3 regions of the Streptomyces sp. GbtcB6 genome follow, and region 1 is predicted to be linked to each of the others. Evidence: riboswitches for the same ligand, from Rfam matches in the RefSeq annotation. Region 1 holds a riboswitch; each other region holds the start of a gene.
What was found. A riboswitch is a leader RNA that binds a small molecule or an ion and turns the genes downstream of it on or off. The one in region 1 is predicted to bind S-adenosylmethionine.
Positions count from the first base shown of each region.

Region 1 (6,992 bases):
TCGGCGTCGGCCCGCTGGGCCTCCTCGCCGGCCGCCGCCACCAGCTTCACCCAGCCCGTGGGGCGCAGTACATAGGCCGCGGCCGCCACGTCGAGCGGGTCCGCGGCCGGGGGCGGGGAGCCTGAGTCCAGGGCGCCGGCCAGTTCCGGCTGGGCCTCTCTCAGCTTCTCCCCGATCCGCTGCCGGAAGAGGGTGTCCGTCTCCAGCGCGGCCGCCATCGCGTTCCCGGCGAACTTGGCGCGACGATTCGGGGCGAACCGGGCGTACTGTCGCAGCTGTGCGGGCAGTTCGGCGAGGGTCAGCCCGCCGAAGCCGTCCGACACGATCTGGACGACCCGCCGTCGCACACCGTCGGGCAACGGACGGTCAAGCACCTCGGCGGTGCCGTCGCCCGGCCCCCCGCCTGTGGTCTCCACCATCCGTCACACCCCATCACCTGTACGGGGCCGGCTCCCGGTATCAGGAGTCGGCACCCGGCCTGTCCACCAGTTCCACCTGGTCCACCGCGTTGCACCAGCGGCAGCGCACCGACTCGATGGTCTCACTGACCACCTCGCGCTCCTCGACCCTGGGCTCACCGGCCAGGTCGAGGTGCACGTACTCGACCACCTTCGACGAGCGGGTCACGTCGAAGCGCGTGAGGTTGCCGCAGAGGGTGCAGCGCCACCGCGTCGTGGCGGTCGGCAGGGGAACCGTCATCGTGGCTTGTTCGCTTCCTTCTAGTGTCCGTGACGCGCCGTCCCGACGCGTGTGGCTCGTAACCCTACGGCCTGGCGGGTACTCGATGCCGCCCCATCTGCGGCGGCGAGGCGATCTGCACCACTGCATCCCGTTACGCCATGCTCTATGTCCATGATCGGCAACTGGAACACGACGGCCGCCCGGACCCTGCGGAGCCTGAGGGGCACGTCCGCGCCCATGACGTACACCCTGATCGCCGTGTGCTGCCTGATCTTCGTGCTCGGCCCCGCCTCCGGTCTCACCCCGTCCTACGGCACCGGGGAGGCCCTGGCGGCCGCGCAGCGGGCGTATTTCCGGCGCTGGGGGGTGGTTCCCGCCGACGTGTTCGACGGTCCGGCGCGGGAGGCGCTCACCCCGGCCACGGCGCTGTTCGTCCACGGCAGCTGGGTGCACCTGCTCGGCAACATGCTCTTCCTCTTCGTCTTCGGGGCGATGACCGAGGAACGGATGGGCCGCGTGGAGTTCACGCTCTTCTACATCGGCTGCGGCTACCTCGCGCTGCTCGGCTACGCGGCCGCCAACGCCACGTCCCAGCAGTCGCTGGTGGGGGCGTCCGGGGCGATCTCGGGGGTCCTCGGCGCGTTCCTGTACCTGTTCCCCAGCGCCCGCGTGACCAGTCTCCTGCCCTTCCTCTTCTTCCTCCCGCTCCGCTTCCCGGCCTGGGTGGTCCTCCCCTTCTGGGCGGCCCTGCAGTGGCTGGCCCTGAACGAGGCCCCCTCCGGCCCCGGCGTGGCCTACCTCGCCCACCTCGTCGGCTTCGGACTCGGCTTCGGCTACGCGTGGGTGCGATACGGCCGTACGACTAAAGTGAGAACCGCCCGAGCTCCGGCACCCGAGGGAGAGAACCAGCCGTGATCACCGCGATCGTCCTCATCAAGACCAGCGTGGACCGGATCCCCGAGATCGCGGAACGGATCGCCTCGCTGGACAGTGTCAGCGAGGTCTTCTCCGTCACCGGTACGTACGACCTGATCGCCATGGTCCGGGTGAAGCAGCACGAGGACCTGGCCGAGGTCATCCCCGGCTCCATCAGCAAGATCCCCGGCGTGGAGGCCACGGACACCCACGTCGCGTTCCGCACGTACTCCCAGCACGACCTGGAGGCGGCGTTCGCGATCGGCCTGGACAGCTGAAGCGCCCGTAAGGGGCGCGGGGAACTGCGCGACCAGCCACGACGGACCCGCGCGGGGGCCACGGTGCTTCGTGCCCGGCTGCGGGCCGGTGGGGGCCGAGCACACAGTTCCCCGCGCCCCTTACGGGGCGCTGATCACACCGCCGGGACGCAGCGACCCTCTTCTGTGCGGTACGACCACTTCGCGCCGTCGGTCACCAGTTCCCGTACCGCCGTCACGAAACGCTCGACATGCTCGTCCGGCGTCCCCGCGCCGAAGCTCACCCGGATCGCGTTGAGCGACTTCTCGCCCGGTGCCGCCTCCGGCGCCCCGCACTCGCCCTGGGTCTGGGGGTCGGAGCCCAGCAGCGTCCTGACCAGCGGGTGGGCGCAGAAGAGGCCGTCGCGGACGCCGATGCCGTACTCGGCGGAGAGGGCGGCGGCGAAGTGGGAGCTGTTCCAGCCGTCCACCACGAAGCTGATCACGCCGACGCGCGGGGCGTCGTCACCGAAGAGGGAGAGGACCCGGACCTCGGGGACCTCGGCCAGCCCCGCCCGCACCTTCTCGATCAGGTACTGCTCGCGGGCGACCAGAGTGTCGAAGCCGGCCTCGGTGAGCGCCTTGCAGGCGGAGGCGATGGAGTAGGCGCCGATGACGTTCGGGGAGCCCGCCTCGTGCCGCGCCGCGCTCTCGTGCCACTCCACGGCCACTCCCCCGTCCTCGCGCCGGGTGACCTTGCGGCTGGCGCCGCCGCCCGCGAGGTAGGGGTCGGCCGCCCGGAGCCAGTCGGCGCGGCCGGCCAGGACACCGGAGCCGAAGGGGGCGTACAGCTTGTGGCCCGAGAAGGCGACCCAGTCGACGTCCAGGTCCCGGACGGACACGGGGTGGTGCGGGGCCAGCTGGGCGGCGTCCAGGACGATCCGGGCGCCGTGCGCGTGCGCGGCGGCCGCCAGCTCGCGGACCGGCCACAGCTCGCCGGTGACGTTGGAGGCGCCGGTGACGCAGACCAGGGCCGGGCCGTAGGGGTCGCGGTCGGCGAGGGCGCGTTCCAGGGTCTCGACGGCCTGCCGCGGGGTGCGGGGCGCGTTGAGGTAGGTGACCCGGGCGTCCTTCCAGGGAAGCAGGCTCGCGTGGTGCTCGGTCTCGAAGACGAAGACCTGGCAGTCGGCGGGGACGGCGGCGGCGAGCAGGTTCAGGGAGTCGGTGGTGGAGCGGGTGAAGATCAGCTGGTCGTCGGGGCGGCAGTCGAGGAACTCGGCGACGGTCCGGCGGGCGTTCTCGAAGAGGTCCGTGGAGAGCTGGGAGAGGTAGCCGGCGCCGCGGTGGACGCTGCCGTAGTAGGGCGCGTACGCCGCCACGTCGTCCCAGACCCGCTGGAGGGCGGGGGCGCTGGCCGCGTAGTCGAGGGCGGCGTAGGTGACCTCGCCGCCGGTGACCAGCGGGACGATGACATCCCTACCCAGAACGGGCAGCGGGGAACAAAGCGACTGGGCGGAGGCAGCGGTGGAGACAGACATGACGGAACTCCCGTGAGAGGCAAGCCGGAATCACCGTGCGAGCGCGCGGACGACCGCGGCTCCGGCACGGAGAAAAAGGAAAAGGGGATGCGGAGGCGGGGCTCTGCGGCCCTATCGCATTCGCTTGCTCACAGAAGACTCCTCGACGACCAGGACCCCTGGTGTACGAGGGGTCCGCGCTTGCCGTAGACCTCGCTGCCTACGGCCTGGTCTTCACCCGGGGCACCCCGCCACGGACGGAGGGTTGCCGGACAGTCGGCCGGGGCCTCATGACTGTCACTCATGACCTGGCAAGAAACGTAGATGAAGTGATCGCGGACGCGCAACTCCTGTCCGGATGACGGGACACCCGCAGGGGCCCACGCCGGCTGGGCACCGCCGAGAGGGCCGTGTACGGCTGATCGCCGTTGCAGCGGCGGAAGAGTTTCCTCCTTCTCCGCCGCAACGGCGATCAGCCACGACGGCGGCGCCCGGCGGCGCCGAGCCCCGCCTCAGCCCGCCGACCGCGCCGCCTACCTGTTCGTCGCCGCCGCCCAGCGCTCCAGCGCCCGCTTGGCCGAGCCCGAGTCGATCGACTCCGCCGCCTTGTCCATGCCCGCCCGGAGCTGCTCGGCGAGCGTCCCCGTGCCGGGGTCCAGGGCCACCAGGGCCGCCGCCGAATTGAGCAGCACCGCGTCCCGTACCGGCCCTTGCTCGCCGTCCAGCAGCCTGCGGGCGACCTCCGCGTTGTACGACGGGTCACCGCCCCGCAGCGCCTCCACGGGGACCAGGTCGATGCCGACGTCACGGGGGTCGAAGGTCTCCTCCGCGACCTTGCCGTCGCGGACGATCCAGACATGGGACGCGGCGGTCGTCGTCAGCTCGTCGAGGCCGTCGTCGCCGCGGAAGACCAGGGAGGAGTTGCCGCGCTCCGCGAAGACGCCCGCGACCACGGGGGCCATGCGCGGGTCCGCGACGCCGACCGCCTGGGCCCGGACCTTCGCGGGGTTGGTCAGCGGGCCGAGGATGTTGAAGACCGTGCGGATGCCCAACTGGCCGCGTGCGGCGCCCGCGTGACGCAGCGCCGGATGGAACTTGATGGCGAAGCAGAAGGTGATGCCCGCCTCCTCGGCGACCTCGGCGACCCGCTGCGGGGTCAGGTCGAGATTGACGCCCAGCTTCTCCAGGACGTCCGAGGCCCCGGACGCGGAGGAGGCCGCGCGGTTGCCGTGCTTGACGACCTTCGCCCCGGTGCCGGCCACCACCAGCGCCGACATCGTGGAGATGTTCACCGTCTTCGCGCCGTCACCGCCGGTCCCGACGACGTCGACGGTGCGGCCCGGCACCTCGATGACGTTGGCGTGCTCGTACATCGTGCGGACGAGGCCGTTGATCTCCTCGACCGTCTCGCCCTTGGCGCGCAGGGCGACGACGAAGCCCGCGATCTGGGCGTCGGTCGCCTGGCCGCGCATGATCTGGTCCATCGCCCAGGCCGTCGCGTCGGCGCTCTGGTCCTTGCCGTACAGCAGGGCGTTCAGTACCCCGGGCCAGGAACGGCCCGCCGCGATGTCGCCTCCAGCGGGGGTCACAGCGCTCATAAGGCCGCTCCTGATCGTCGTACGCGAAATGAAGGTCTCACCGCCTACCCTATCCAGCTCCGGGCACCGCGAAGGGCCCCCGTCCGGTGTACGGACGAGGGCCCTTCGGCTGTGGCGTGGCGACGCGGTGGATCAGTGGTGGCCGTGGCCGCTCGTGATCTCCTTGTACTCCTCGACGGTCGGCTTCGGGATCTGGTTGTCCTCGCCGTAGTAGGCGTTGCTCAGCTTGGCGCGGAGCTTCTCGGACCCCTTGATCTTGCGTTCGACACCGTTCTCGTCGACCGCCGGGCCGACCTGGGCCGGCTCGTACTGGTGGTGCGCCGTGAGGGTGTGCAGCTGCTCCTGCGAGAGCGGCTCGTGGACCTCGATGAACTCACCGTGCGGCAGCCGCTTGATGATGCCGGTCTCGCGACCGTGCAGCACCTTCTCGCGGTCCCGGCGCTGCAGGCCGAGGCAGATCCGCTTGGTGACGATGAACGCGATCACCGGTCCGGCGAAGAAGAAGATCCGGACGAACCAGGTCACGTCGTTGATCGACAGGTGGAAGTGGGTGGCGATGAGGTCGTTGCCACCACCGATCAGGCCGATCATGTACACGGTCACCCAGGCGACGCCGAACCCGGTACGGGTCGGGGCGTTGCGCGGGCGGTCCAGGATGTGGTGCTCGCTCTTGTCCCCGGTGACCCAGGACTCGATGAACGGGTAGAGCGCGATCGCGCCCAGCACCAGCCCGAACAGGACCAGCGGGATGAAGACGCCCAGGACCAGGGTGTGGCCCCAGAAGTTGATCTCCCAGCCGGGCATGTAACGGATCAGACCCTCGGCGAAGCCCATGTACCAGTCGGGCTGGGCGCCGGTGGACACCTGGTCCGGACGGTAGGGGCCCATGGCCCAGATCGGGTTGATCTGGGTGGTCGCCGCGATGGCCGCGATGACACCGAAGACCAGGAAGAAGAAGCCTCCGGCCTTGGCCATGTAGACCGGCAGCAGCGGCATGCCGACGACGTTCTTCTCGGACTTTCCGGGACCCGCGAACTGCGTGTGCTTGTGGTAGAAGACCAGGATCAGGTGGCCCACCACCAGGCCGAGCATGATGCCCGGCAGCAGCAGGATGTGGATCGAGTAGAACCGGGCGACGAAGTCGTGGCCGGGGAACTGCCCGCCGAAGAGGAAGAACGAGATGTACGTGCCGACGATCGGCATGGACAGGATCGCGCCCTCGGTGAAGCGGACACCGGTGCCGGAGAGCAGGTCGTCCGGGAGCGAGTAACCGGTGAAGCCGGTGAACATGCCCAGGACGAACAGCAGGAAGCCGAACAGCCAGTTGATCTCACGCGGCTTGCGGAACGCGCCGGTGAAGAACACGCGCATCATGTGCACGAACATGCCGGCGAGGAAGATCAGCGCGGCCCAGTGGTGGATCTGCCGGATGAGCAGACCACCGCGCACGTCGAAGGAGATGTGCAGGGTCGAGTTGAACGCCTCGGACATCATCTGTCCCTGGAGCGGGACGTAGCTGCCGTGGTACACCACCTCGTTCATCGACGGGTGGAAGAACAGCGTCAGATACACACCCGTGAGGATGATGATGATGAAGCTGTACAGGCACACTTCGCCCAACATGAACGACCAGTGGTCGGGGAAGATCTTGCGCATGTTGGACTTGGCGAGGGAGTAGATCCCGAGCCGTCCGTCGGCCCAGTCGGCGACACGCTCGCCGGCCGGCGCCGTCCCGCGTTCGCGGGACTCGGTGTTCTCTGTAGTGCTCATCCGCGCTCCCAGAAGGCAGGCCCGACGGGCTCCTCGAAGTCGCCGAGCGCCTGGAGGTAGCCCTCCTCGCTCACGCCGATGCGCAGCTGCGGCAGGGCGTGACCGGCCGGGCCGAAGATCACTCGGGCTCCGTCGGAGAGGTCGAAGGTGGACTGGTGGCACGGGCAGAGCACGTGGTGGGTCTGCTGCTCGTACAGCGAGATCGGGCAGCCCACGTGGGTGCAGATCTTCGAGTAGGCGACGATCCCCTCGTGCGACCACTCCAGCTCGCGCTT
Region 1 is NZ_JAGXJL010000001.1:451,950-458,941, forward strand. Features, by position in the region: gene KVT45_RS02065 (NYN domain-containing protein) at 1-419, opposite strand, end outside; gene KVT45_RS02070 (hypothetical protein) at 460-699, opposite strand; gene KVT45_RS02075 (rhomboid family intramembrane serine protease) at 853-1,596, shown strand; gene KVT45_RS02080 (Lrp/AsnC family transcriptional regulator) at 1,593-1,874, shown strand; gene KVT45_RS02085 (aminotransferase class V-fold PLP-dependent enzyme) at 2,009-3,370, opposite strand; SAM riboswitch class IV at 3,542-3,658, opposite strand; gene trpD (anthranilate phosphoribosyltransferase) at 3,883-4,947, opposite strand; gene KVT45_RS02095 (ubiquinol-cytochrome c reductase cytochrome b subunit) at 5,080-6,717, opposite strand; gene KVT45_RS02100 (ubiquinol-cytochrome c reductase iron-sulfur subunit) at 6,714-6,992, opposite strand, start outside.

Region 2 (6,992 bases), on a different contig from region 1:
AGTCCCCGCGCACCGCCCGGCCCAGGTACTCCGCGTACTGCACCAGCACCGGCTTGTCGAAGCCGTACTCGTGCCGCAGCTCGGCGAGTTGGGCCGGATCGACCTGCCCCGTGTCCAACCCGGCACCCGCCATCGCGGAGACCGGGTCACCGGGCAGGAAATCCAGCACCAGGAACGACACCGTGTACGCCGCCCACAACACGCCGACGGCCTGCGCCAGCCGTTTGATCACATAGCGGCGCATCCGCTAGCCGATCCAGGTGTCGTGCAGCTGGACGCGGCTGCCGGAGTCGAACGTGAGGTCGTGCACCTTGTTCGAGACACCCAGCTGGGTCTGGAGCTCCACCACCGGCACGTCGTACGCGTTCCGCACGATCAGCTGCTGCGTCTCGGTGACCAGCTGCCTGCGCTTCGCGGTGTCCGTGGTCGCGGCCTGCCGCGACAGCGCTGTGTCCAGCGAACTGGCGGGCAGGTGGTAGAAGTTGGCCAGCTGGGTGGAGAAGGAGCTGCGCAGGATGTCCGGGTCGGCGCGGGTCGTGTTCCCCCACACCACGTCGAAGTCACCGGACTGGAGCGTGGTGGCGAACTGGGTGACCGGAAGCTGCTTGAGCACCACGTCGATCCCGACGGCCTTCAGCTGCTGCTGGACCAGCTCCAGCGCGGGCTGGTTGGTGGCCGCGTTCGGGAACCAGGTGATGGTCAGGCTCAGCTTCTTGCCGTCCTTGGCGCGGATGCCGTCACCGCCGGCCTTCCAACCGGCCGCGTCCAGCAGGGACTTGGCCTTGGCCGCGTCGAAGGCGAGGTCCGCGGAGAGGTCGGTGTAGTCGGGTGTGGTGTGCGCCAGGATGCTGGTCGCCGGCTGGGTGCCGGTCGGGAAGACGGTGTCGGCGATCTGCTTCCGGTCGACGGCGGCCAGAATCGCCTGCCGCACCTTCGCGTCCTGCAGCAGGGGCCGCGAGTTGTTGAGCCCCAGGCCGAACACCACGCCGGGGTTGGCCCGGCTCTGGAGGGTGACCTGGCCGCCCTTGAGCGCCGCCTCGTTGGCCTTGCCGACGCTGCTGATGGCGTCCACCTGCCCGGACTGGAGACTGCCGGCTCGCACCCCCGCCTCGGGCACGACCTTGAACACCAGCTTGTCCAGGTAGGCCTCGCCCTTCTTCGACCAGAGCGAGGAGCCCCAGTCGTACCCGGTCCGCTTGTCCAGGGTGATCGACTGGTTCTGCACGTACTGCTTGAGCACGAACGGCCCGGACCCGACCACTCCGTCGCTGCACTTCTGCTGCGGGCTCTTCTTGACGCTCGCCGAGGACTCGATGCCCAGCGAGTGGGTCGAAGTCGCCTGCAGGAACTGGGCGTTGGGCTGCTTGAAGGTCACCTTGACGGTGAGCGGGTCGACCACGGCGGTGCTCTTGACGCCGCTCAGGTAGCCCTCGGCGAGGGTGCCCAGGGCGCCGAGCTCCGGCACCGCGTCGAAGTTGTCCTTGACCACCTGCGCGGTCAGCTTCGAGCCGTCGCTGAAGGTGACCCCGGACCGCAGGTGGAACGTGAACGTCGTCGCGTCGGCGCTGATGTCCCAGCTCTTGGCCAGCCACGGCACGATCTTGCCGGTCTTGGGGTCCTGGTCGGTCAGGGAGTCCACGATCTGGCGCACCGAGTAGATGGTGTCGTTGCTGCCGACCTGCTGCGGATCCACGCAGCCGGCGTCGGAGCCCACCGCGAAGGTCAGGGTGCCGCCGGACTTCGCCGGGCCGCTTCCGCCGCCGGAGGCGTCGTCGCCCGAACCGCACGCGGTCAGCAGGACGCTGGTGGTCAGGAGCGCGGCCAGGGGCGCCCATCGGGAGGGTCTGAAATCCGGGAGTGCTGTCACGGAGGGAGTTCTCCTACTCGTGTCACCAAGGCGCGGGGTGCCGGGCTACGGGCGCGAGGCACGGCCGCGCAGGGGCGTGCGGCCCGGCCGGATCTGCCCCGGCCGGGGAAGCGCTGTGCAGAGACAGGGGGTTGGCAGGTGGACGGCATCGCGAACCGGTGCCGAGAGGAAGGACGGCGCGAAGGGCCGGCGCCGGCGACGGAGGTCAGCCGGCGGCGGGCGGGCTCGTCAGACCCGACAGAAGCAGCTGGTCGAGCGCTTCAGATCGATGTGGCGCCGACGCGAGAGCCTGGAGTACGCCGTGGCGTCGGTGAGGGAGACCGCAGGGTCATCGCTGTGCCGCATGCCGCTCCTCCCCGTCTCCGGCCCCGTCACGGGGCCACGCGCTTGCGGGAGTCATCGGTGACCCCGCCGGGCTTTCACCTGGAGCACCCCACCGCGCGGGAGGGTTGCCGGTCAGCGAGCCAGGGCTTGACGCTGACACTCAATGCCGTTGGCGATCGTACGGATCGGTTTTGTCGTACGTCAATGCCCCACCGGGGCGCCCCATTTGAGAACACGGGGCCGTCTCACGTGCCGGGACGCCTGGTGGACGCACCCTGTGCCGTGTGCTTTGATCCGGCCATGGAGACCGCAGGTCAGGCACGGACCGTGCTGCTCGACCCGTTCTGGGCGGGCCGCCGCGCCGATCAGTTCGACCAGACCTGTCGCTGACCACTCGCTCCCTTCAGCTCCCTTCAGCCCCTTCTCGGCCCGCGAACCGCCGCGCCCACGCGCCGCCGCGTACCCCGGCTCCCTCCCCCCCCCGTACCGCCCGGTCGGAAAGAGATTCATGGCCGTCAACAGCACTGCTCCGACAGGGGTGTTCGCCGCGCTGCGGGTCCGTGACTACCGGATCTACTGGAGCACGGGCCTGGTGTCCAACATCGGCAGCGCCATGCAGGGTGTCGCGCTGGACTGGTTCGTCCTGACGCTCACCCACAGCGGAACCGCGCTCGGCTGGGTCGCCGGGCTCCAGTTCGCCCCCGTGCTGCTGTTCGGCCTGTGGGGCGGGGTCGTCGCCGACCGGTACGACCGCCGGACCCTTCTCCTGTGGACCCAGACGCTGTACGCGGTGCAGGCACTGCTCCTGACGGTCATCGTGTTCTCCGGCCATGCCGCGCTGTGGCTGCTGTACGTCCTGTCCTTCGCGTTGGGCTGCGTGTTCACGGTGGAGAACCCGGCACGCCTGTCCTTCGTCACCGAACTGGTCGGCCGGGCTCTGATCCCGAAGGCGGCGGGCCTGAACATCCTGTCCCTGAACGCCGCCCGCCTGGTCGGTCCGGCGATCGCCGGTGTGCTGATCGGGGCGATCGGAACCGGGTGGGTCTTCGCCCTGAACGCCGTGTCCTTCACCGTCGTCCTCGCGGGTCTGCTGTCGATCCGGCCACGGGCGCGGGCGACGCGCGCCGTCCCCCGACCGGCGTGGACGGGGGCGGGTGCGGAGGGGCTGCGCTATGTGGCGGCCCGGCCCGAACTCGTCGGCGTGTTCACCATCTTCGGCCTGGTCGCCACCTTCGCGGTCAACTTCCCCACCACGCTGACCCTGTTCGCCGGGCGCGTCTTCGACGTCGGCTCCCGGGGACTCGGCCTCATGAACACCGCGCTGGCCGTCGGCACCGTCTGCGGGACGATCGCCGCGACGCGCGGTGTCTCGCCCCGGGTACGGACGGTCGTCGCCGGCGCGCTGTTGTTCGGCGGCTTCGAGGCACTGGCGGCGGTCATGCCCACCTACCCCGCCTTCCTCGCCCTGCTGCTGCCCACCGGCTTCACGTTGATGACGTTGAACACGGCGGTGAGCGCCTTCGTCCAGTCGGAGGTGAGCGACGCCATGCGGGGCCGGGTGATGGCGGTCTACACGGTGATCTCGATGGGCGGCAGCCCGGTCGGCGCCCCCGTCATCGGCTGGGTCTCCCAGCACGCGGGGGTGCGCCGGGGGCTGGCCGTGGGCGCCGCCACGGCCGTCCTGGCCGCGCTCGGCGTGGCGCTGTGGCTGGCGCGGACGACTCGCTCGGCGCCCGCCCCGGCCGTGCCACCCGCTTCGGCCCCGCCGCCTGCCCGCACCGCACCGCCCGCCCCGGCCGGACCGCCGGTCTCCCGGTCCGCGTCTGCGTCTGCGACGGCGCCGACCGGCCGCTCGCCGTCCCCCGGTCACCCGCCGGCACGCGAACCGTCCACCGGAGGAACCTCCCACGACTGACCACCGCACCGGACTTCCGCGTCGGCGGAGTGGCGCCCGTCCGGCTGAGCGCGTCCCGGGGACTTCCGCATTGCCCGTTGCGGGATGCCGCATGCCCAGTCGTCTGGAAAGTGCGCCCTTGTCATGACAGGGCGGGACGGCGGACTCTTGCAGCAGGCACGGTGGTACGCGTAGCGGACGTCGGATCCCCGACGGCCCTGAGGCGGCTCAGGAGGCCCGCGGATGTCGGTTTCACCGGAGTGCGGCGTTGATGGTCCTGCTGTCACCGAGCACGAGGCGGAGGCGCTGGTCGAGGGAATCTGCTTCAAGACGGGCCCGCCGCGCAGCGTCGGGGTCGAAGTGGAGTGGCTTGTGCACCGGGAACGTGCGCCGCACGACTCCGTGGGCCGGGAAGACCTGGAAGCGGCCCACGCCGACCTGCGAACCCTGCCGCTGACGTCCGGGCTGAGCGTCGAGCCCGGCGGTCAGGTGGAGCTGAGTTCCCGGCCGGCCCCGTCGCTGGCCCAGTGCGTCTCGGAGGTCTCCGCCGATCTGGCTGCCGTGCGCACCGCACTCGGCGAACACGGCCTGGCACTGGCCGGTATGGGCGTCGATCCCTGGCAACCGCCTCGCCGGTTCCTGCGGGAGCGGCGCTACGACGCCATGGAGGCCTGCCTCGACCGTACGGGTCCGGCGGGGCGCACCCTGATGTGCACGTCGGCCTCCGTCCAGGTGTGCCTCGACGCCGGACGGGAGGAACCCGGCGTCATGGGATTCGCGCGCCGCTGGTGGCTGGCACACCACCTGGGCGCGGTCCTGGTCGCGGCGTTCGCGAACTCGCCCATGGCCGAGGGCCGCGCCACGGGCTGGCTGTCCACGCGGCAACTGATGTGGGCGGAACTCGATCCGGGACGGGCCGGCGGACCCTCCCTGGCCCACGACCCGCGCCGCGCCTGGGTCCGGCGGGTCCTCGACGCGCCGGTGATGTGCGTACGACGGGACGGCCCCTGGGAGGTGCCGGACGGAGTGAGCTTCCGCGACTGGACCCGCTCGCACACCATGCGCCCGCCCACCCACGCGGACCTCGACTATCACATCAGCACGCTGTTTCCGCCCGTCAGGCCGCGCGGCCACCTCGAACTGCGCATGATCGACGCCCAGCCCGGCGACGACGGGTGGCTCGTACCGCTCGCGGTGGTCACGGCCCTGTTCGACGACCCGGGCGCCGCCGCGATCGCGCACCGGGCGGTGGAGCCCCTGGTGGAGCGGGCCGCCGGAGCCCCCGCACCGCACAATCCGCTGTGGACCGACGCGGCGCGCAGGGGGCTTGCCGACCCGCAGCTGAAGCGCGCCGCCGTGACCTGCTTCGCCGCGGCGCTGGACGCCCTGCCCCGGCTCGGCGCGAGCACCAGGGTCATGGACGCCGTCGCGGCCCACACCGACCGCTACGTCCGCCGCGGCCGCTGCCCGGCCGACGACGTCCTCGACCGGCAGCGCGGCCGTGACACGTCCGTACGGCGCCGGGCCCGGCGGTGACCCGGAGCGGAATGGCGTGGTGCTGTGCGCTGTTGCCGCAGGCGGGCGGCCCCGGGCCGAGGGCGGCCTCGGGCCTGTGTGCCGATCGAACGGAGAAGGACGACACGTGCGCGCATACGGATTCAAGTCGAACGGCGGACCGGAAGTCCTGGAGGAGATCCAGGTGCCGGTCCCGCGGCCGGGCCCGGGACAGGTGCTGATCGAGGTCGCGTACGCCGGGGTGAACTTCGCCGAGGTGCAGCACCGGCGGGGCGAGTTCGGCGAGCCCGGCGGCCCCGGCGGCTACGACGTCCCGGGGCTGGAAGTCTCCGGCACGGTCGCGGCGCTCGGCACCGGGGTGACGGCTCCGGCCGTCGGCGAGCAGGTCGCGGCCTACCTTCCGGCCTTCGGCGGATACGCGGAGTTCGCCGTGGCCGACACCGACTTCGTCCGGCCGGTGGGCCGGCTCCCGCTCGCACACGCGGCCGGGGTGCCGTGCGTCTATCCCACGGCCTACGGGGTACTGGCGGACGCGGGGCGGCTGCACCGGGGCGAGACGGTCCTGATCCACGCGGCGGCCGGCGGAGTCGGTTCGGCCGCGGCGCGCATCGCACGGACGCTCGGCGCCTCCCGGGTCTTCGGCACGGTCGGCTCCGTGACCAAGACACAGCTGGCCGAAGAGCTTGGCTACGACGCCCTGTTCGTCCGGGACGCCTTCGAGGACGCGGTCCTGGAGGCCACCGCGGGCCGCGGGGCGGACCTGGTGCTGGACCCCGTCGGCGGGCCGGTACGCCAGGCAGGCCTGCGCGTACTGGCTCCTTTCGGCCGGGTGGTCACCTACGGGGACCTCGGACGTCACGCGGACTGGACGGCGGACGTCTGGGATCTGTGGAAGAACAACAGGACCGTCGCCGGCTACAACATCGGTGACGTGGCCCGCCGTTCCCCGGCCACCATCGGCGAGCACCTGTCCAGGGCGCTGTCGGCGCTCGCCTCCGGAGACCTGGCCGCGGTCCCTCCGGCCGTCGTCCCGGCGGCGGACCTCGTCGAGGTCCACCGCCGCCACGAGGCCGGGCGCACCCACGGGAAGACCGTGCTCGCGCTCGCGGGGCACAGGGCCGGCTGAGCCGCCCGGCCCGTGCCCCTTCGCCGCGCCGGTCAGCCCGCCTCCCGTCGCTCGGCGGCGGAGCGGTGGGTGAGCGGCGCGCGCAGGCCGAGGTGTTCGCGCAGCGTGCTGCCGGTGTACTCGGTGCGGTAGACCCCGCGCTCCTGCAGTTCCGGGACGAGCAGGTCCACGATGTCGTCGAGGCCGTCGGGGATGAGGTACGGCGTGACGTTGAAGCCGTCGACCGCGCCGTGCCGGACGAAGCGGGCGAACTTGTCGGCCAGGCC
Region 2 is NZ_JAGXJL010000071.1:24,801-31,792, forward strand. Features, by position in the region: gene KVT45_RS49415 (ABC transporter permease) at 1-244, opposite strand, end outside; gene KVT45_RS49420 (ABC transporter substrate-binding protein) at 248-1,867, opposite strand; gene KVT45_RS58555 (putative leader peptide) at 2,096-2,212, opposite strand; SAM riboswitch class IV at 2,246-2,359, opposite strand; gene KVT45_RS49425 (MFS transporter) at 2,700-4,106, shown strand; gene egtA (ergothioneine biosynthesis glutamate--cysteine ligase EgtA) at 4,329-5,621, shown strand; gene KVT45_RS49435 (zinc-binding dehydrogenase) at 5,728-6,726, shown strand; gene KVT45_RS49440 (NtaA/DmoA family FMN-dependent monooxygenase) at 6,759-6,992, opposite strand, start outside.
Region 2: another riboswitch for S-adenosylmethionine. It lies ahead of KVT45_RS58555 (putative leader peptide); the one in region 1 lies ahead of KVT45_RS02085 (aminotransferase class V-fold PLP-dependent enzyme).

Region 3 (6,992 bases), on a different contig from region 1:
CCCCGTCCGGGGTGGCGGTCTCCAGACCCTGCTCGAACCGCACGTCGTCGTCATTTACGTACACATTGACGAACCGGCGCAGCTTGCCCTGGTCGTCGAGAACGCGCGCGGCGATCCCGGTGTGGTTCTTCTCCAGGTCGGAGATGACCTCGCCGAGGGTGGTGCCTTCGGCGGCGACTTCGGCCTTACCGCCGGTGTAGGCGCGCAGGATGGTGGGGATGCGAACGGTGACGCTCACGTTTTTACCTCCGGTCTGGGCAAGGCCCTATTTCTCGGGGGACTCAGGCGAGCCCGGCCTCACGGAAAGACTCCAGATTCGGGCGAATGGTCGCGGTGAGCCCGGTACCCGCGACCGCGTCCAGCGTCTTCAGTCCATCACCGGTGTTGAGTACAACAACCGACTTCGCCGGATCGATCAACCCATTCTCAATGAGCTTCTTGGTGACTCCAACCGTCACCCCGCCGGCGGTTTCCGCGAAGATTCCCTCGGTCCGCGCGAGCAGCTTGATCGCGTCGACGACCTGCTCGTCGGTGACGTCCTCCACCGCGCCGCCGGTGCGCCGCGCGATGTCGAGGACGTACGGGCCGTCGGCCGGGTTGCCGATGGCGAGGGACTTGGCGATGGTGTTCGGCTTCTGCGGGCGGACCACGTCGTGGCCCTCCTTGTAGGCCACCGACACCGGCGAGCACCCCTCGGCCTGGGCACCGAAGATCTTGTACGGCTTGTCCTCGACGAGCCCGAGCTTGATCAGCTCCTGCAGACCCTTGTCGATCTTCGTGAGCTGCGAGCCGGAGGCGATCGGGATGACCAGCTGGTCCGGGATCTGCCAGCCGAGCTGCTCGCAGATCTCGTACGCCAGGGTCTTGGAGCCCTCCGCGTAGTACGGCCGCAGGTTGACGTTGACGAAGCCCCAGCCCTCGCCGGCCGAGTCGCCGATCAGCTCGGAGCAGAAACGGTTCACGTCGTCGTAGTTGCCCTCGATGCCGACGAGCTCGCCGCCGTAGATCGCGGCCATGACGACCTTGCCCTGCTCCAGGTCGTGCGGAATGAACACGCAGGAGCGGAAGCCGGCCCGGGCGGCGGCGGCACCGACCGCGCCGGCCAGGTTGCCGGTGGAGGAGCAGGAGAGAGTGGTGTAGCCGAAGGCGCGGGCGGCCTCGACGGCCTGGGCGACGACGCGGTCCTTGAAGGAGTGCGTCGGGTTGCCGGAGTCGTCCTTCACGTACAGGCCGCCGGTCACCCCGAGCTCACGAGCCAGGTTGTCGGCCTTGACGAGCTTGGTCCAGCCGGGGTTGATGTTCGGCTTGGTCGCCACGTCCGCGGGGACGGGCAGCAGCGGCGCGTAGCGCCAGATGTTCGCGGGACCCGCTTCGATCTGCTTGCGGAGCTCCTCGGTGTCGTAGGCCGAGAAGTCGTACGCGATCTCCAGCGGGCCGAAACACTCCTCGCAGGCGAACAGCGGGCCGAGCGGAACGCGGTGACCGCACTCGCGGCAGCTCAGGGCGGCGGCGGGACCAAGGTCTACGGTGGAATCGGTGGCGCTTGCAACAGTCTGCACAGCCATGTGAGGCGAGGCCCTTTCTCCTCATCTTCCTCACGACGCATCTCGCCGTGAGACGGATTTGGCACCTTCCCTAGCCGGGAGCCTCGCGATGATCGACAGTGATCTACGAGTACCGACTGGAGGGTTGCCGGGGCTTCAACGGGCCGTTTCCCTCTGCCCCTCTGGATGAGCGGTATGTGGTTGTCAACGCCGGGTGACCCCAGGACATGCGATGGTCATCGGCGTTGTTCAAGACTGTAACCGAAGGCCAGGACAGTTGAGTGAGTCGTCCGAACCGCGAGATGGATCACACCTCGCCGTGTGACCGTGACAGTGAGGAGCCGCTGACCGTGCTGGAAGAAGTCGAGCGCTGGCTGGCCACCCGCTCCTGGTCCGTAACCGATCGCCCTCTGCACCGGATCATGGCCGCGAAACGGTCCTCCGGGCAGACGGTCAGCGTCGTGCTGCCCGCGCTCAACGAGGAGGAGACCGTCGGCGACATCGTCGCGATCATCCGTCACGACCTCATGCAGCAGGTGCCGCTCGTCGACGAGATCGTGGTCGTCGACTCCGGCTCCACCGACCGCACGGCGGCCGTCGCCGCGGCGGCCGGCGCGCGCGTCGTGCACCGCGACTCGATCCTGCCCCGCATCCCCGCCGTCCCCGGCAAGGGCGAGGTGCTCTGGCGCTCTCTCCTGGTCACCTCCGGGGACATCGTCTGCTTCATCGACGCCGACCTGCGGGACTTCTCCTCCGACTTCGTCACCGGGATCGTCGGCCCGCTGCTGACCGACCCGGACGTGGACCTGGTCAAGGCGATGTACGACCGCCCGCTCGGCGGCGCCGCCGGACAGGGCGGCCGGGTCACCGAGCTGATGGCCCGCCCGCTGCTGAACATGCACTGGCCCCAGCTGGCCGGCTTCGTCCAGCCGCTCGGCGGCGAGTACGCGGCCCGCCGCTCGCTCCTCGAACAGCTCCCCTTCCCGGTCGGCTACGGCGTGGAGCTGGGCATGCTGGTCGACGCCCTGCACCTGGTGGGGCTCAGTGCGCTGGCGCAGGTCGACGTGGGCGTCCGCAAGCACCGCCACCAGGACGGCCAGGCCCTCGGCCGGATGTCCGCCGCGATCTACCGCACGGCCCAGCTGCGGCTGGCCCGCGGCCACCTGATCCGCCCCTCCCTCACCCAGTTCGAACGGGGCGAGGACGGCTTCGAGCCGCGCACCTACTCGGTGGACACGGAGGAACGGCCGCCGATGGCGGAGATCGCGGAGTACGCCGAGCGCAAGGTGGCGTGACTTCGTCGTACGGCCGTATACGGCGGCGCGTCGGGGGTGGCCGTACGTTTGAGCGTTTACGGGCCGGGCTAGGTTGACGCGTATGGCTTCCCCCATGGCTTCCACCGGCGGTGCCGAGGTGCTGGTCGCCTCGAACCGCGGCCCGGTCTCGTACGACCTGCGCGAAGACGGTTCGCTGCACGCCAGGAGGGGCGGCGGCGGGCTGGTCTCGGGGCTGTCGGCCATCGGGCCGGACGCGAACGCGGTGTGGGTGTGCGCGGCGCTGAGCGACGGCGACCGGGAGGCGGTACGGCGGGCCGAGGGCGGCCGGCTGCCGGCCGGGGACACCGGTGGGCAGCAGGTCCGGATGCTCGACATCGACGCGGACGTGTTCGCCGACGCGTACAACGGCATCGCGAACTCGGTCCTCTGGTTCGTCCACCACATGCTCTACCAGACCCCGCTGGAGCCCGTCTTCGACGCGGAGTTCCGGCGGCAGTGGGGGTCGTACCAGGCCTACAACCGGGCGTTCGCGGAGGCACTGGCGCAGGAGGCGGCGGAGGGTGCGGTGGTGGTCATCCAGGACTACCACCTGGCACTGGCCCCGCGGATGCTGCGCCGGCTCCGCCCCGACCTGCGGATCGGCCACTTCTCCCACACCCCCTGGGCACCGCCGGACTACTTCCGCCTCCTCCCCGACGACATCGCGGCGGAGCTGCTGGGCGGGATCCTGGGCGCCGATCACGCGGCGTTCCTGACGCGGCGGTGGGCGGACGCGTTCGTCGACTGCTGTCACACGGTGCTGGGCCCTGGGATCCCGGCCGCCGATCCGGCCTCCGGCGGGACCCGGATCGGGGTGCACGGGCTGGGGGCCGACGCGGACTTCCTGCGGAAGCGGTCGCACGAGCCGGACGTGGACGAGCGGATGCGGGCGCTGCGCGAGGAGATCGGCGGCGAGGGGCGGAAGACGATCGTCCGCGTCGACCGAACGGAGCTGTCGAAGAACATCGTGCGGGGGCTGCTGGCGTACCGGCAGCTGCTCGACGACCACCCCGAGTGGCGGGAACGGGTGGTCCATGTCGCGTTCGCGTACCCGTCACGGCAGGACCTGTCCGTGTACCGCGACTACACGGCGGAAGTGCGGCGAGTGGCGGACGAGATCAACGCCGCTTACGGAACGGCGGTTTGGACGCCGGTGGTGCTGCACGTCAAGGACGACTTCGCACGGTCGCTGGCGGCGTACCGGCTGGCCGACGTGGCGCTGGTGAACCCGATCCGGGACGGCATGAACCTGGTGGCGAAAGAGATCCCCGTGGTGTCGGACGAGGGGTGTGTGCTGGTGCTGTCGCGGGAGGCGGGGGCGTACGAGGAGCTGGGCGAGGACGCGGTCGTCGTGAACCCGTACGACATCGGGGGGACGGCCGATGCGTTGGCGCTGGCGCTGGCTGTGCCGGTGGAGGAGCGGGCGGAGCGCTGCAAGAGGTTGGCCGAGGCGGCTACGGCGTTGCCTCCGGCGCGGTGGTTTCTTGAGCAGCTTGAGGCGTTGGGCGGGTAGATCGGGTAGATCGGGTAGGGGTTCGGCTGCGGGCCGGTGGGGGCTGGTCGCGCAGTTCCCCGCGCCCCTAAAGGGGCGCGCTACGGCTACGGGGCGCTCAGGGCAGCCAGGCTTCTGAGCAGTCGTACTACTCCTTCCGGGCCGTCCGTCACCACGTCTGCTCGGTCTGCGAGCTCTGTTACTTCTGTGCTGCCGCTGCATACCAGGAGGCCGGGGACGCCTTCCGTGCGGAGTTTCTCCACGGCGGCGAAGGCGGGGATGTCGCCCAGGTCGTCGCCTGCGTAGAGGACTGCGCCTGCGGCGATGTGCCTTGCGTACTCGCCGAGTGCGACGCCCTTGTCCATGCCCGGGGGGCGGAGTTCCAGGACCAGGCGGCCCGGTTCGACGATCAGGGCGTGCCGGGTGGCCAGGTCGGTGAGGGGGGCGCGGAGGGATTCGAAGGTGGCCTGGGGGTCGGCGGCGCGGCGGGTGTGGACCGCGATCGCCCGGCCCTTCTCCTCGATCCAGGTGCCTTGCGAGGCTCCGGCGCGGTCGAGGAGGGCGGGGAGTTCGGCGCGGACGGCGGCGATGCCGGGGTGCGGGGGCGGTGCGGTGATCTCGCCGGTCGCCGCGTCCCAGCGTTCGGTGCCGTAGTGGCCGAGGACGACGAGGTGTTCCAGGCCGGGCACGCCGGCGAAGCCGCCGTAGCGGACGGCCACCTCGGCCGGGCGGCCGGTGACGACGGCGACGGCGGCCACCTTCGGGGCGAGGGCGGCCAGGACCGGTACGGCGTCCGGGTGGGCCCGGGCCTGCTCGGGGTCGGCGACGATCGGCGCGAGGGTGCCGTCGAAGTCGAGGCCGACGAGGGCGGAGCGGGGCTGCGCGAGGAGAGCGGCGAGGCCGTCGCGACCGGCCTGGGTGCGCGGCGTCGGGAGGGGTTCCGTGATGTGGGTTCCCATGAGCCGACAGTATCCGAGCAGCGCCCCGATAGGGGCGCGGGGAACTGCGCGCCAAGCCCCCACCGGCCCGCAGATCGAGTCAACGCTCCCCCCGCCGCGCCTCCCGCACCCTCCGCAGCCTGTTCACCGTCACCGGGTCGTGGGCCAGGGCCCGCTCGTCGTCCAGCAGGGCGTTCAGGAGCTGGTAGTAGCGCACCGGAGCCAGGTCCAGTTCCTCGCGTATCGCGCGTTCCTTCGCGCCGGGGCTGGGGAAGCCCCGGCGTTCGAGGGCGAGGATGGCCTGCTCGCGCTCGCCCAGTTCTTGCCGGTCCATGGCAAGAACGGTAGCGCTCAGCCGGTCCCGGTCGTACGGCTGTCGGCCGTCGCCGCCTCGGCCTGGATCCGGGTGAGGACGCTGGTCGGGTTGCCGCTCGGGCTCACCGCCGTACCGATCTGCTTCTTGATGTCGGCGCTGATGGCGGCCCAGGAGGTCTTGCCCGCGGGGTAGAGCTCCGATGTGGGCAGCTGCTCCAGGAAGGGGCGCAGCTGCTTGTCCTGGGCCTGCGTGGAGTCGGTCATCGTCTGGGAGGCGGACGTGGTGACGGGCAGCAGGCCGTACTCGCGGGAGAAGGCGAGGACGTTCTTCTCGCTGTAGACGTAGTCGAGGAAGTCGCCCACCTGGTCGGCGTGGCCGTTCTGCTTGAACGCCGCCATCCAGTCGGCGACACCCATGGACGCGGTGGTGGTGCTCTGGCCGGCGCGGGCGGGCATCGGGACCGTGCCGAACTTCACGCCCTTCTTCTCGGCCTGCTCGATGAGCGTGGGGTGGCCGTTGACCATGCCGACCTGGCCGTCGGCGAAGGCGGCGAACGCGGTCGCGCGGTTCAGCTTGCCGGGGGCCACCGGGCCGGTCAGGCCCTTGCCGACGAGCTCGTCCTTGAGCCAGGTGAGGGTGTCGACGTTCTGCGAGGAGTCGATCGTGTACGTGCCGGTGTCGTCGGTGTAGCCGCTGCCGCCGCTGAGCAGCCACTGCATGGTCTCCGCCTGCGCCTCCTCGGGGCCGAGCGGCAGCGCGTACGGGTACTTCACGCCGTCCGCCTTGAGCGCCTTCGCGTCGGCCGCGAGTTCGCTCCAGGTGGTGGGCGGGGTGGTGATGCCGGCCTCGGAGAAGAGGGTCTTGTTGTAGAAGAGGACGCGCGTAGACGCGGCGAAAGGCATGCCGTACTGCGCGTGGTTCCACTGGCCCGCCTCGGCGAGCTGGGACGGGAAGTCGGCCTGGACCGGGATGGAGAGCAGGTCACCGGCCTCGTACAGCTTGCCGGCGGCCGCGTAGTCGGCGTACGAGCCGATCTGCGCCAGGTCGGGGGCCTGGCCGGCCGCGACCATGTCCCTGACCTTGCGGTCGACGTCGTTCCACGAGTAGACGGTGACGTCGACCTTCACCCCGGAGTGCTGGGCCTCGTAGGCCTTGACCAGCTTGTCCCAGTACTTCTGGGAGCTGTTGGCGGCGGAGTCTCCGTAGTCGGCGGCGACGAGTCTGAGGGTGACGTCCGAGGATCCCGTCGTCCCACACCCACCGAGAACCGCTGTCATGCCCGTTGCGGACACCACCGCGATCATTCCTGCCCTACGCCGCCGCACGTCTACTGCCCCTGTCCAACTGTCTCGCCGTTCAATATGTCTGACCTATAAGGTCTACACC
Region 3 is NZ_JAGXJL010000005.1:191,484-198,475, reverse strand. Features, by position in the region: gene KVT45_RS11290 (MoaD/ThiS family protein) at 1-238, opposite strand, end outside; gene thrC (threonine synthase) at 282-1,565, opposite strand; SAM riboswitch class I at 1,584-1,737, opposite strand; gene KVT45_RS11280 (glucosyl-3-phosphoglycerate synthase) at 1,895-2,839, shown strand; gene KVT45_RS11275 (trehalose-6-phosphate synthase) at 2,934-4,373, shown strand; gene otsB (trehalose-phosphatase) at 4,460-5,311, opposite strand; gene KVT45_RS11265 (DUF3263 domain-containing protein) at 5,391-5,624, opposite strand; gene KVT45_RS11260 (extracellular solute-binding protein) at 5,642-6,910, opposite strand.
Region 3: another riboswitch for S-adenosylmethionine. It lies ahead of thrC (threonine synthase); the one in region 1 lies ahead of KVT45_RS02085 (aminotransferase class V-fold PLP-dependent enzyme).